DNA from 2 places in the Kitasatospora sp. NPDC088779 genome. Region 2 is predicted to be linked to the other one. Evidence: riboswitches for the same ligand, from Rfam matches in the RefSeq annotation. Region 2 holds a riboswitch; the other holds the start of a gene.
The links. Region 2 has a riboswitch for S-adenosylmethionine ahead of thrC (threonine synthase). Riboswitches for the same ligand answer to the same signal wherever they lie in the genome.
Positions count from the first base shown of each region.

Region 1: it holds a riboswitch for S-adenosylmethionine, as region 2 does, so the genes downstream of both, AB0P03_RS13085 (aminotransferase class V-fold PLP-dependent enzyme) here and thrC (threonine synthase) in region 2, are expected to answer to the same signal.

Region 1 covers NZ_JBFBHW010000011.1:123,852-130,707, forward strand. Annotated here, with positions in the region: gene AB0P03_RS13065 (NYN domain-containing protein) at 1-365, opposite strand, end outside; gene AB0P03_RS13070 (hypothetical protein) at 668-931, opposite strand; gene AB0P03_RS13075 (rhomboid family intramembrane serine protease) at 1,133-1,915, shown strand; gene AB0P03_RS13080 (Lrp/AsnC ligand binding domain-containing protein) at 1,957-2,238, shown strand; gene AB0P03_RS13085 (aminotransferase class V-fold PLP-dependent enzyme) at 2,266-3,645, opposite strand; SAM riboswitch class IV at 3,699-3,816, opposite strand; gene trpD (anthranilate phosphoribosyltransferase) at 3,924-5,000, opposite strand; gene AB0P03_RS13095 (hypothetical protein) at 5,121-5,546, opposite strand; gene AB0P03_RS13100 (heme-copper oxidase subunit III) at 5,941-6,561, shown strand; gene AB0P03_RS13105 (c-type cytochrome) at 6,749-6,856, shown strand, end outside.
Region 2 covers NZ_JBFBHW010000051.1:56,442-63,297, reverse strand. Annotated here, with positions in the region: gene AB0P03_RS33190 (extracellular solute-binding protein) at 1-370, shown strand, start outside; gene AB0P03_RS33185 (cupin domain-containing protein) at 420-770, opposite strand; gene AB0P03_RS33180 (DUF3263 domain-containing protein) at 838-1,098, shown strand; gene otsB (trehalose-phosphatase) at 1,129-1,968, shown strand; gene AB0P03_RS33170 (trehalose-6-phosphate synthase) at 2,035-3,501, opposite strand; gene AB0P03_RS33165 (glucosyl-3-phosphoglycerate synthase) at 3,552-4,529, opposite strand; SAM riboswitch class I at 4,701-4,837, shown strand; gene thrC (threonine synthase) at 4,855-6,135, shown strand; gene AB0P03_RS33155 (MoaD/ThiS family protein) at 6,175-6,453, shown strand.

The DNA.
Region 1 (6,856 bases), on a different contig from region 2:
CAGCCGGCCGACCGCACCAGGTAGGCGGCGGCCGCGACGTCCATCGGATCGGCGGCGCCCGGAACGCTGCCCGACTCCAACGCCTTCACCAGGTCCGGCTGGCCCAGCCTCAGCCGCTCCGCTATCCGCACCCGGAACGCCGGCTCCGACTCCAGCGCCGCGGCCAGCGCCGTGGCCGCGTACTTGGCCCGCCGGGCCGGGGTGAACTTGACGTACTGGCGCAGGCTCTGCGGCAGCTCGCCGGGCGGCAGCCCGCCGAGCGCGTCCGAGGCCAGGCCGACCACGCGCCGGCGCACGCCCTCGGGCAGCGGCCGGTCCAGCTTCTCGGCACCACGCTCCGGCGCCACCTCGCCGGAACCCGCCACCTCGCCGGAACCCGCCGCCCCGCCGGAGCCCACCGACTCATCGGAACCCGCCGCCCCGCCGACGGCCGCGGGCTCGGACGGAGCCGCGTCGGCGGCCCGCGCCTGCACGGCCGCAGCGGGCTGAAGCCCCTGCGCTTCGGCGGGCTCCCTCGCTGCGTCCACCACGTCCTCGGCTCCGATCCTGGTCCTACGGGGTCACGGCCCGCGGCCGCCGCCCTGTCGTCACGCTCCGTGCGTCCTGTCTGTATTGTCCCAGCGCGGCGGGCAGGCGCGCCGCGCACCCGCCCCCGCGCCGTCGGGCGTCAGCCCTGGTCGGCGGAGGCCTCCGCGTTCTCGGCGCCCGGACGGGCCACCAGCTCGACCTGGTCCACGGCGTTGCACCAGCGGCAGCGCACCGACTCGATCGTCTCGCTCAGCACCTCGGTCTCCTCGACCTTGGACTCGCCGGCCAGGTCGAAGTGCAGGAACTCGGTGACCCGCGCGGTGCGGGTCACGTCGAAGCGGGTGAGGTTTCCGCACAGGGTGCAGCGCCAGCGCGTCTCGGCGGTCAGGGCGGGGACGGTCATCGGGGGTCCTCTCGGGTGGTCCCTGGGTGGGCTAGGCGCTCCCCCCGGAGCCCCGGCGTCGGCGGCGGGAGGCGGGATTGCCCGCCCCAAGCCTATTGCCTGAGGCAACCATCCCGGCCACCAGTCAGGAGAACGAGCGGGCTAGTCCACCTGCCGTACAAGGCCGTGTCACACGCCCGACACGGAGGGATGCTTGGCCGCATGGCACTGACGGCCCCCGGGCACACCGACGCGCGGGGCGAGCACCCGTCCGTGCCCGCCCCGGCGGTCACCTACGCCCTGATCGCGGTCAACACCCTGGTGTTCCTGCTGGGCCCGGCCGCCGGGCTCAACCCGCTGTACGGCACCGGCCAGTCCCGGCTCTGCGCGGAGCAGCGGTACGAGCAGCGCTGGGGCGTCATCCCCGCCGAGGTGCTGGCCGGCCGCCCGCTGACCGCCGAGCAGCTGGCCCAGGCCCCCGACCCGGCCCCGGGCTGCCCGGCCGCGCCCACCCCGGGCAAGCACCCGGCGCTGTCCGTCCTCACCGGGCTCTTCGTGCACGCCGGCTGGCTGCACCTGCTGGGCAACCTGCTCTTCCTCCACGTCTTCGGCCCCACCGTCGAACGGCGGCTGGGCCGGGCCCGGTTCGCCGTCTTCTACCTGGCCGCCGGCAGCCTGGCCACGTACGGCTTCGCCCTCGCCGAGGCGCACTCCCCGGGCTCCACCCGGGTGCTGATCGGCGCCTCCGGCGCGATCTCCGCCGTCCTCGGCGCCTACCTGCGCTTCCATCCGCGCGCCCGGGTGACGACGCTCGTCCCGCTGCTGCTGTTCCTGCCGCTGCGCTTCCCGGCCTGGCTGGTGCTCGGCCTCTGGTTCGCCCTGCAGTGGTGGTCGGTCCACTCGGCCGGGCCCGGGGTGGCCTATCTGGTTCACGTGATCGGCTTCTCGGCGGGCTTCCTCTACGCCTGCACGGCGGTCAGCCACCCCCCGAGACGACCCGGCTGACGCCCGATACGCTGGCGGCACCCCACAAAGGAGCCCGAACAGTGATCACCGCCATCGTCCTGATCAAGACCAGTGTCGACCGCATCCCGGAGATCGCCGAAGCCATCGCGGCCATCGAGGGCGTCAGCGAGGTGTACTCGGTGACCGGTGGCTACGACCTGGTGGCGATGGTCCGGGTGCGCCGGCACGACGATCTGGCCGCGGTCATCCCGGGCCGGCTGAACAAGGTCCCGGGCGTGGCCCACACCGAGACCCAGATCGCCTTCCGCACCTACTCCCAGCACGACCTCGAGGCCGCCTTCGCCCTCGGCCTGGACGAGTAGGCCCCTCGGCCCCGCCGACCGGGCCCCTCAGCCCTGCTGACGCCCCCGGTCGACCTGCACGGTGGCGACGCAGCGCCCGCCCTCGTTGCGGTAGTTCCACGCGGCACCGTCCGTGACCAGCTCGCGCACGGCGGTCAGGAAGCGGTCGACGTGCTCGTCCGGGGTCCCGGCCCCGAAGCTCACCCGGATCGCGTTCAGGCTGCGCTCGCCGGGCAGCGACGGCTCGGGCGCCCCGCACTCGGAGGGGGAGACCTCTTCGTCCCCGAGCAGGGTGCGCAGCAGCGGGTGCGCGCAGAACAGGCCGTCGCGGACCCCGATGCCGTACTCGGCGGACAGCGCGGCCGAGAAGTGCGAGCTGTTCCAGCCCTGGACGACGAAGGACAGCACGCCCACCCGGGCCGCCTCGGCGCCGAACAGGGTCAGCACCTTGACCTGCGGGATCTCCGCCAGCCCGGCGGTCAGCCGGGCGATCAGCTGCCGCTCCCGGGCCTCCAGCACGTCGAAGCCCGCCTCGCTCAGCGCCCGGCAGGCCGAGGCGATCGCGTAGGCGCCGATGACGTTCGGCGAGCCGGCCTCGTGCCGGGCCGGACCGGAGTGCCACTGGACGGCCACCGAGCCGTCGGTCCCCCGGGCCACCGTCCGGGTCGCCCCGCCGCCGGCCAGGTACGGGTCGGCCGCGTCCAGCCAGTCCGCCCGGCCGGCCAGCACGCCGGCGCCGAAGGGCGCGTAGATCTTGTGGCCGGAGAAGGCGATCCAGTCGACGTCCAGCTCGCGCACCGAGACCCGGTGGTGCGGGGCCAGCTGGGCGGCGTCCAGCACCACCCGGGCGCCGTGCCGGTGCGCGGTCCCGGTCAGCTCGGCGACCGGCCACAGCTCGCCGGTCACGTTGGAGGCTCCGGTGACGCAGAGCAGCTTGGGGCCCTCGGGCGCCTCGGCGAGCGCGGCGTCCAGGGCGGCGACCGCCTCGGCGTGCGAGCGCGGCGCGCGCAGGTAGTGGACGTCGAGCCCGGCGTGCGCCCAGGGCAGCAGCGAGGCGTGGTGCTCGGTCTCGAAGGCGAACACCCGGGTCCCGGCCGGGACGGCCGAGGCGAGCAGGTTCAGCGAGTCGGTGGTGGCCCGGGTGAAGACCACCTGGTCGCCCTCGCGCAGGTCGAGGAACTCGGCGACGGTGCGGCGGCTCTGCTCGAACAGGTCGGTGGACAGCTGGGAGAGGTACCCCGCGCCGCGGTGCACGCTGCCGTAGTAGGGGGCGTAGGCGGAGACGTCGTCCCAGACCCGCTGGAGCGCCGGGGAGCTGGCCGCGTAGTCGAGGGCCGCGTACCCGACCTTCTCGCCGCTGGCGAGCGGGACCTGGACGTCGTGGCCGAGGACGGCGAGGGGGGCGCAGATTTCGGTGGCGATCGACATGAGGATGCACTCCTTCTGGGGGTGTGGGACCCCGGGAGTGCTAAGTCGTCGGGCGTCCGCGCTTGCCGCACGGACGATTCGCCGAGCGACCCGGTCCTCACCCAGGGCACCCCGCCACGGACGGAGGGTTGCCGGACAGCAAGCTGGGGCTTGACGCTGTCACTCATGACCTGGCCAAGACTCTAGGTCGCGCCCAGCGAGTGGTCAAACAGGCATCCACCATCCGGACAGCCGAGGAGCCCGCGCCGGCGTTCCGGCACGGGCTCCCAAGTACCGCCTCACACCCGGCTGGTGGCCTCCGACCAACGCCGCAGCAGCTCCTGCGCCGCGCCCGAGTCGATGGCCCGCTCGGCCCGCGCCATGCCCGCCGCGAGCTGTTCGGTGAGCGGCGCCTCACCCAGGTCGAGCGCGACCAGCGCCGCCGCCGTGTTCATCAGGACGGCGTCCCTCACCGCCCCGCGCTCGCCGGCCAGCAGCCGCCGCGCGACCTCGGCGTTGTACGAGGGGTCCGCCCCGCGCAGCGCCTCGATGCCGACCAGCTCGACGCCGACGTCCCGCGGGTCGAAGGCGGTCTCGGTGACGGTCCCGTCCCGCACGATCCACACCTGCGAGGTGGTGGTGATGGTCAGCTCGTCCAGGCCGTCGTCGCCCCGGAAGACCAGGCCGGTCGAGCCGCGCCGGGCGAGCACGCCGGCGATCAGTCCGGCGAGCCGGGTGTCGAAGCAGCCGATCGCGTGCGAGGTGACCTTGGCCGGGTTGGTCAGCGGGCCGAGGATGTTGAACGCGGTCGGCACCCCGAGGTCGCGCCGGGCGGTGGCGGCGTGCCGCATCGACGGGTGGAACTTGGCCGCGAAACAGAAGGTCAGCCCGACCTCCTCGGCGATCTCGGCGACCCGCCGGGCCGACAGGTCGAGGCGGACGCCGAGCTTCTCCAGCACGTCCGAGGAGCCGCTGGCCGAGGAGGAGGCCCGGTTGCCGTGCTTGACCACCTTGGCGCCGGCCGCGGCCGCGACGATCGCCGACATGGTGGAGATGTTGACGGTCTTGGCCCGGTCGCCTCCGGTGCCGACGATGTCCACGGCCGGGCCGGGGATGTCCAGCGGCTCGGCGTGCGCGTACATCGCGTCCACCAGGCCGGTGATCTCGTCGACCGTCTCACCCTTGGCCCGCAGCGCCACCATGAACCCGGCCACCTGGACGGGGGACGCCTCGCCGCTCATGATCCGGTCCATCGCCCACGCGGTGGCCGAGCGGTCGAGGTCCTCCCCCTTCAACAGCGCCGCCAGGACGTCCGGCCAGGTGCGGACCACCTGCGCGGGTGCGGTACCACCGTTCGCAGGGTTCACGTTCACCATGGCTGACTCCAGCTGTTGTCGGGTTCCCCGCGTCGGGGGGACGTCCGTACGGATGGAGTCAGCCTATCGACCGGCGGGGTTCCCGCGGCGGCGTCTTCTCTAGTCCTGAGACGGCACCGCTCAGCGGCTGACGGGCGCCCGCTTGGCCAGCCGCGCCCGCAGCAGGGTGGCGACCGCCTCGGCCAGCGCCACCGGGTCCACCGGGCGCGAGATCGCGGCGTCGGCCCGGCTCCAGGCGGCCAGCCAGGAGTCCTGCGGCCGGCCGATCAGCACCAGCACCGGCGGGCAGCCGTAGATCTCGTCCTTGAGCTGGCGGCCGAGCCCGAGCCCGCCGGCCGGCACCGCCTCGCCGTCCAGGATGCAGAGGTCCACGCCGCCCTTCTCCAGTGCCTTCAGCACCGCGGGGGTGGTCGCGCACTCCAGGTAGGACAGTTCCGGAAGGTCCTCGACGGGCCGGCGGCCGAGTGCCGTCAGCACCTGCTCGCGGGTGTTGCGGTCATCGCTGTAGACGAGGACGGTGAGCGTCTCGTCGGTCGTGTACGCCATGGGCCCTGCTCCCTCAAGTGTGATCCGGACCACGTTCGCCTGATCCGGATGCTACTCCCGATCACCCGTCGCCGAGTCCCCCTCGCGGACCTTCCTCCTCAGCCGCCGCGCCCGCGACTCACCCGCCCGGAGGACGGCCCGTCACCCGGACCCGTCCAGACCACCCGTACGGCCGATAAGGGGCCCGCGCATTACCCCCGGAGGCTCCGCCAAGCGTGCAACGACGCGCTGGGCAACGGGGTCGCGGGCCCCTTCGAGGAACCGTCAGAAAAGGGACACGCCGCTGCTCAGCCGCCATTGGGGCCCCCCACCGCCCTCCAGGGGGGCATACCGCACGCACCGGACACTCCGAGGGACACCCCCCGGCGTGAAGACGGAATAAGGGACCGACATAATGTCCGTCGTGGCGACAGCAACAGCAGTAGAAACCGGGCACGCGCACGGATCGGTCAACCGGCCGAACATGGTCAGCGTCGGAACGATCGTCTGGCTCAGTTCCGAGTTGATGTTCTTCGCGGCCCTCTTCGCGATGTACTTCACGCTCCGCTCCGTCAAGGGAGCCGAGTTCTGGACCGAGAAGGCGCACGCCCTCAACGTGCCCTTCTCCTCGGTCAACACCACGATCCTGGTGCTCTCCTCGCTGACCTGCCAGCTCGGCGTGTTCGCTGCCGAGCGCGGGGACGTGAAGAAGCTCCGCTCGTGGTTCGTCATCACCTTCGTGATGGGCGCGATCTTCATCGGCGGCCAGATCTTCGAGTACACCGAGCTGGTCAAGAAGGACGGCCTCTCGCTGTCCTCCGACCCGTACGGCACGGTGTTCTACCTGACCACCGGCTTCCACGGTCTGCACGTGACGGGTGGTCTGATCGCCTTCCTGCTGGTCCTGGGACGGACGTACGCAGCCAAGCGCTTCACGCACGAGCAGGCCACCGCCGCGATCGTCGTGTCGTACTACTGGCACTTCGTCGACGTCGTGTGGATCGGCCTGTTCGCGACCATCTACCTGATCAAGTAACCAGCTGATCAGGTCGCTGGCCACCGGCTTCGGTCCCCGCCCTCACCGGCGTCGGGCCGATTCTGCCGGTGGCGACGCTCCCACCGACCGACCGCGCGCGCAGCCCTAGACAGGCAGCCTCGTGCCGGCCAGACCGGCCGCCGGGTGCACCCACCAGTCGACCAGATCCTGACACCGGGGTTATTCCGTGAAAAAGCTCTCCGCACGACGGCGCCACCCATTGGCGGCGCTGGTCGTCCTACTTCTCGCCCTGGCGGCAACCGGGGGGCTGTACGCCGCGTTCGCGCCCGCCGAC
Region 2 (6,856 bases):
CGGCAGCCTCGGCGTCGCGGACTGGATGATGGCGTTCAAGGCCAACGGGCACAAGAACGAGATCAAGAAGTTCCTGTCCTTCGCCTACTCCCGCGAGTTCCAGCTGAAGTTCGACGAGCAGTACAACCTGCTGCCGGTCACCCAGGACGCGTTCAACCAGATGACGTCCGACCCGAAGCACGAGGACCTCAAGCAGTTCGCGGTCGGGCTGACCAACGCCAGCTTCTACCCGTTCGGGGACCCGGCCTGGGGCGACGTCAGCAACCGGATCAAGGCCGGGATCGGGCAGGCCGTCACCGGCGACCCGAAGCAGGCGCTCGCCGGGCTGCAGGACGCGGCGGTCAAGGAGGCGGCCCGGGTCCGCAAGTGAACCCGGGCCGGGGTGCCCTCCAGGGGCGGGGGCGTCAGGGGCGGGCTCGTCAGGGGAGCGTGATGGCGTAGGCCTTGCGGAGCGTCTCGTGGACCGTCCAGGTGGTCCGGTCGCCCTCGCGCAGCACGACGCAGTCGCCCGGGCCGACCTCCAGGGTCGGGCCGCCCTCGACCTCGATGGTGGCCCGGCCGCTGAGCACCACGAACAACTCGTCGGCCTCCACGTCGGTGACCACGCCGGGGGTGATCTGCCAGATGCCGCGCAGCTGGCGGCCGTCGGGGGACTCGGCGAGGACCAGGCCGGAGACCTCCGGGGTGCCGGAGACGATCTGGGCCGGGTCGAGCGGATCGGGTTCGAGGTCGGCGGTGGGGATGTGCACGGCGAAGCTGGGCGTGGTCATACCGCCGACGCTAGCCGGGGCGGCCGGGTGCCGGAGGGCGCACAGTGTGTCCGGCTCACGCGGGAGAATGACACTCCGTAGTGATGGCGGAGGTGTCCTGGTGGGCGAGCTGAGTGAGCGGGACGTGGCGGTGCTGGCCCTGGAGGGGCGGCAGTGGCGGACGGCCGGGGCCAAGGAACGGGCGATCCGGGAGGAGCTGGGGCTCTCCTCCACCCGGTACTACCAGCTGCTGAACGCGCTGCTGGACCGGCCGGAGGCCCTGGCGCACGCCCCTGTCCTGGTGAACCGGCTGCGCCGGATCCGGGAGGCCCGGCGGGCGGCACGGTAGCGGGACGGGGCCGCGGGGTAGGGCTCGGGCATGGGCTTTGACGAGAAGTGGGCGCCGGTCACGGCTGCCGGGCGGGACGGGCTGCGGGCGATCCTGGCGGCGCCGGGCGAGGCGGTGATCGCGCTGGACTTCGACGGGACGCTGGCGCCGATCGTGGCGGATCCCGATCGGGCGCGGGCACATCCGGGGGCGGCGGCCGCGCTGCGGGCGCTGGTGCCGGCGGTGCGGGCCGTGGTGGTGGTGACGGGTCGGCCGGCCGCGCTGGCGGCGGAGTACGGCGGCCTGGACGGGCTGCCCGGGGTCGTGGTGCTGGGGCACTACGGCGCCGAGCGCTGGGAGGGCGGCGAGGTGACCGCGCCGCCGGTGCACCCCGGGGTGGCCGGGGCGCGGGCGGCGCTGCCTGGCCTGCTGGCGGCGGCGGGGGCGCCCGAGGGGACGTGGCTGGAGGACAAGGGGCGCTCGCTGGCGGTGCACACCCGGCGCACGGCGGCGCCCGAGGAGACGCTGGAGCTGCTGCGGGCGCCGGTCGGCGAGCTGGCGGCCGGGCACGGGCTGGTGGTGGAGCCCGGGCGGCTGGTGCTGGAGCTACGGCCGCCGGGGGTGGACAAGGGCGCGGCGCTGACCGGTTTCCTGCGCGAGTGCGGGGCAGGTTCGGTGCTGTACGCGGGGGACGACCTGGGGGACGTGGCGGCCTTCGCGGCGGTGGAGAAGCTGCGCGGCGAGGGGGTGGCGGGGCTGCTGGTGTGCAGCGGCGCGGTGGGGGACGCGCCGGTGCGTGAACTCGCCGACCGGGCCGACCTGGTGGTCCCGGGCCCGGCCGGCGTGGTGGAGCTGCTCGCGGCGCTGGGCGCGGCCGTCGGAGCGGTCTGAGCCGGGCGACGGCGCGTTGAGCGGGCTCAGAGCGCGTTGAGCCGGTTCACAGCGCGTTGAGCTGGTTCACAGCGCGTTGAGCTGGTCGAGGAACCACTGCTGCGGGGGCAGCGCGGTGGCCGCCGCCGCGAGGCGCTTGGTGCGGTCGGCGCGCTCCCCCTCGGGCATGGTGAGGCCGGCGTGCAGGGCGTCGGCGGTGGCGATGATGTCGTACGGGTTGACGGTGAGCGCGTCCTCGGCGAGTTCGGCGTGCGCGCCGGCCTCGCGGGAGAGCACCAGGGCGCAGCCGTGGTCGGACACCACCGGAACCTCCTTGGCGACCAGGTTCATGCCGTCCCGGATCGGGTTGACCAGGGCCACGTCGGCGAGCCGGTAGGCGGCCAGGGAACGCGGGAAGTCGTCGTCGACGTGCAGGATCAGCGGCTGCCAGGCAGGGGTGGCGAACTCGGCGTTGATGTCCTCGGCGAGCCGTTGGACCTGCGCGGTGTAGGCGCGGTACTCGGCGAGGTCGGTGCGCGAGGGGTAGGCGAAGGCGATGTGCACCACCCGGTCGTGCCATTCGGGGCGGGTGCGCAGCAGGTGCCGGTAGGCCTGGAGGCCGCGGACGATGTTCTTGCTCAGCTCGGTGCGGTCGACCCGGACGATGGTGCGCCGCCCGCCGACGGCCTCGCGGAGGGCGTCGAGGCGTTCGTCGACGTCCGGGCGGTGGGAGCGCTCGCGCAGGAAGTCGGCGTCGGCGCCGAGCGCGTGCACGCCGAGCCGGGTGGTGCGGCCGGCGTGGGTGACGGTCATGGCGTCCCGGTCGACCTCGGCACCGAGCAGGTCGGCGCAGCAGTCGGCGAAGGCCAGCGCCCAGCGGCGGGTCAGGAAGCCGGCCCGGTCGGCGCCCAGGATGCCGGTGAGGACGGCCTCGGCGACGTCGTCGGGAAGCAGCCGGAAGTACTCGGGCGGGGCCCACGGGGTGTGCGAGAAGTGGCCGATCCGCAGGTCGGGGCGGGCGGCGCGGAGCAGGGCAGGGGTCAGCGAGAGGTGGTAGTCCTGGACCAGCACGGCGGCCCCGGGGGCGGCCTCGGCGGCCAGCGCCTCGGCGAAGGCGGCGTTGTAGGCGCGGTAGGCGGCCCACTCGGTGCGGAACCCGGCGTCGAAGGCGGGGGCGGTGGGGGTGGCGTAGAGCAGGTGGTGGACGAACCAGAGGGTGGAGTTGGCGACGCCGTTGTAGGCGCGGGCGAAGGTGTCGGGATCGATGTCCAGCATGCGGACGGCCTGGCCGCCCACGTCGTGCCCGGCGAGGTCGAGGCGGCCGTCCGGGGCCCCTCTGGCGGCCTGCCGGTCGGCCGCGCCGAGGGCGGCGCAGACCCAGACGGCGTCGGGGTCGTCGATGGCGGAGAGGCCGGAGACCAGGCCTCCGCCGCCGCGGCGGAGGGTCAGCGTGCCGTCGTCCGCGGTGCCGAACGACACCGGTCCCCGATTGGAGGCCACCAGGACGGGGGCGGTGCCGGTCGCACTCGAACGTTCGGTCGTGAGATCGCCCATGGTTGGTACGTTGCCGGGGCTCCGGAGCGGCAAACCCTTTCGGTGGGTGTTCAGTGTCGGGTCGCGTACTCGGGCACGGTGTGCATGGGCGGGCGTTCCAGGGCGGTCACCGGGTGGGTGTGGGCGGTGAACTCCCGGCTCTGCGGGTCGCGGGTGAACTGGGTCAGCAGCGGGTGGACCAGGTCGGCCGAGGCCTTCAGCCGGTGGGTGCGGTCGAGGCGTTCGAGGGCGGTGCGGTAGATGGTGGCGGCCATCCGGCCGAGGGCCTGGCCGTCCTGGTGCCGGTGGTGCCGGACGCCGACGTCCACCTGGGCCAGGGCGTCCAGCCCGACCGTCTCCAGCGCGTCGACCAGCAGGCCGAGTTCGACGCCGTAGCCGGTGGGGAAGGGGAGCCGTTCGAGCAGCGCGCGGCGGGCCGCGTACTCGCCGCCGAGCGGCTGGACGAAACCGGCGAGTTCCGGCCAGTGCAGGTTGAGCAGCGGGCGGGCGACCAGTTCGGTGACCCGGCCGCCGCCGGCCGGGACCACCGCGCCCTCGGTCTCCAGCGGCCGGTCGTACATGGCCTTGACCAGCTGGATGTCCGGTTCGGTCAGCAGCGGGCCGAGGATGCCGGAGACGAAGGCCGGGTCGAACTCGCGCAGGTCGGCGTCGACGAAGCAGACGATGTCGCCGCGGGTGACCAGCAGCGAGCGCCAGAGCACCTCGCCCTTGCCGGGGACGGCGGGCAGCCGGGGCAGGATCGCGTCGCGGTACTCCACCCGGGCGCCGGCCCGGGCCGCGACGGCGGCGGTGGCGTCGGCCGAGCCGGAGTCGACCACGACGAGTTCGTCGACCAGCGGGAGGCGCTCCATCAGCTCGCGGCGGATGGTGCGGACGATGTCGCCGACGGTGGCCTCCTCGTCCAGCGCGGGCAGCACCACGCTGACCGTGTGGCCGGTCCGGCGCTTGGCCTCCAGCAGGGCGTGCACCGGCCGGTCGACCGCGCTCCACGAGCGGCGGCGCAGCCAGGACGCCGCCTGCGGGAGCAGCGCGGGGGTCGGTTCGGCGGGCACGGGACTCTCCTCGGCGGGGTCGGTGGGACGCGCCATCTCGCGTGGCGGACGATCCCGTTCGGGGTTGACGCCTTCGGATACAGTCTTCGTACAGCGGCCGGACCTTTGCACGCCGGGGTCGCCGTTGAGCACCACCACAATTTCACAAGCTCATCCAGAGGGACTGAGGGAACGGCCCGTTGACGTCCCGGCAACCTTCTCGCGCGGCTGTCTGTCGACAGGCCCCGGCGGGACAGGTGCCAATTCCGGCCTGTGGCGCGACCGTGCCACGGGGAAGATGAGGAGAGAGGCCTCCGCCATCATGGCTATCGACACTGTCGCACCCGCATCCGTGGACCTCGGCCCCGCCACCGCGCTGTCCTGTCGGGAGTGCGGCACCCGCTTCCCGCTCGGTCCGAGCTTCGCCTGCCTGGAGTGCTTCGGCCCGCTGGAGATCGCGTACGACTTCGGCAGCGAGGACGCCGAGGCGCTGCGCCGCCGGATCGAGGCCGGCCCGAGCTCGATCTGGCGCTACGCGCCGCTGCTGCCCGTCCCGGCCGACGTCGCCACCAAGCCCAACCTGAACCCCGGCTGGACCCCGCTGGTCAAGGCGGACAACCTGGGCCGCGAGCTGGGCTTCACCGCGCAGCTGCACATCAAGGACGACTCGGGCAACCCGACCCACTCGTTCAAGGACCGCGTGGTGGCCTGCGCCATCGAGGCCGCGCGGGCCTTCGACTTCACGACGCTCTCCTGCTCCTCCACCGGCAACCTGGCCGGCGCGGTGGGCGCGGCGGCTGCCCGGGCCGGCTTCAAGTCCTGCGTGTTCATCCCGCACGACCTGGAGCAGGGCAAGGTCGTCATGGCCGGGGTGTACGGCGGCGAGCTGGTCGGCATCGAGGGCAACTACGACGACGTGAACCGCTTCTGCTCGGAGCTGATCGGCGACCCGGCCGGCGAGGGCTGGGGCTTCGTCAACGTCAACCTGCGCCCCTACTACGGCGAGGGCTCCAAGACGCTGGCGTACGAGATCTGCGAGCAGCTCGGCTGGCGGCTGCCGGAGCAGATCGTCATCCCGATCGCCTCCGGCTCCCAGCTGACCAAGATCGACAAGGGGCTGCAGGAGCTGATCAGGCTCGGCCTGGTCGAGGACCGGCCGTACAAGGTCTTCGGCGCCCAGGCGGCGGGCTGCTCCCCGGTGTCGGCGGCGTTCAAGGCCGGCCAGGACGTGATCCGCCCGGTCAAGCCGGACACCATCGCCAAGTCGCTGGCGATCGGCAACCCGGCGGACGGCCCGTACGTGCTGGACATCGCCCGGCGCACCGGCGGCGCGGTCGAGGACGTCACCGACGCCGAGGTGGTGGACGCGATCCGGCTGCTGGCCCGGACCGAGGGCGTCTTCGCCGAGACCGCGGGCGGGGTGACCGTCGGCGTGCTGAAGAAGCTGGTGGAGACCGGCCAGCTGGACCCGGCCAAGGAGACCGTCGCGATCAACACCGGCGACGGCCTGAAGACCCTGGACGCCGTCGCCGGGGCCGGGATGACCGCCGTCATCCGCCCGACCCTGGCGTCCTTCCACGACGCCGGCCTCGCGTCCGCCTGAATCCCCCCACCCCGCTGGGCCCTGTCCGCTAGGAGAACCATGAGCGCCAACGTCCGTATCCCCACCATCCTGCGCACCTACACCGGCGGCGCCGCCGAGGTGGCCGCCGAGGGCGCCACCCTGGGCGAGGTCATCGCCGACCTGGAGAAGAACCACGCGGGGATCGCCGCCCGCATCCTGGACGACGCCGGCAAGCTGCGCCGCTTCGTCAACGTCTACGTGAACGACGACGACGTGCGCTTCGCCGAGGGCCTGGCGACCGGGATCGCGGACGGCGCCAGCGTCTCGATCATCCCGGCGGTGGCCGGCGGCTGCTGAGCCGCGCCCCGATCCGGGCACCCCGCCCGAGCCGCTCGTCCGACCGGCCGTCCGCGCGTACGGAATTCCGTTCTCCGTACGCACGGGCGGCCGGCCGCATTTCGGCGGGAATATGGCGGGGTCAAGTCGGAGTAGAGTGTGGCTCGGTTGGGAACAGGGCTTCCCCTCATCCTCACCCGCGAATCACCCGCGAATCGCCGGACGGTCGTCCGGCCGCTGAGACCGGTCGGGTGCCTGGGCCGTGAAACATGTCAGGCAGATGTCAGAATTCCCGCGGGGATTTGCAGTAATCCGTCCGCTATGTCCGGCGTGAAATGCCGAATTCCTCCCGCTTTGGCCCGTCCTGCCCCTTGGCGTGGTGCCGGAATTCCCCGCAGCTGACCCTGTTGCAGAGGGCGTCGAT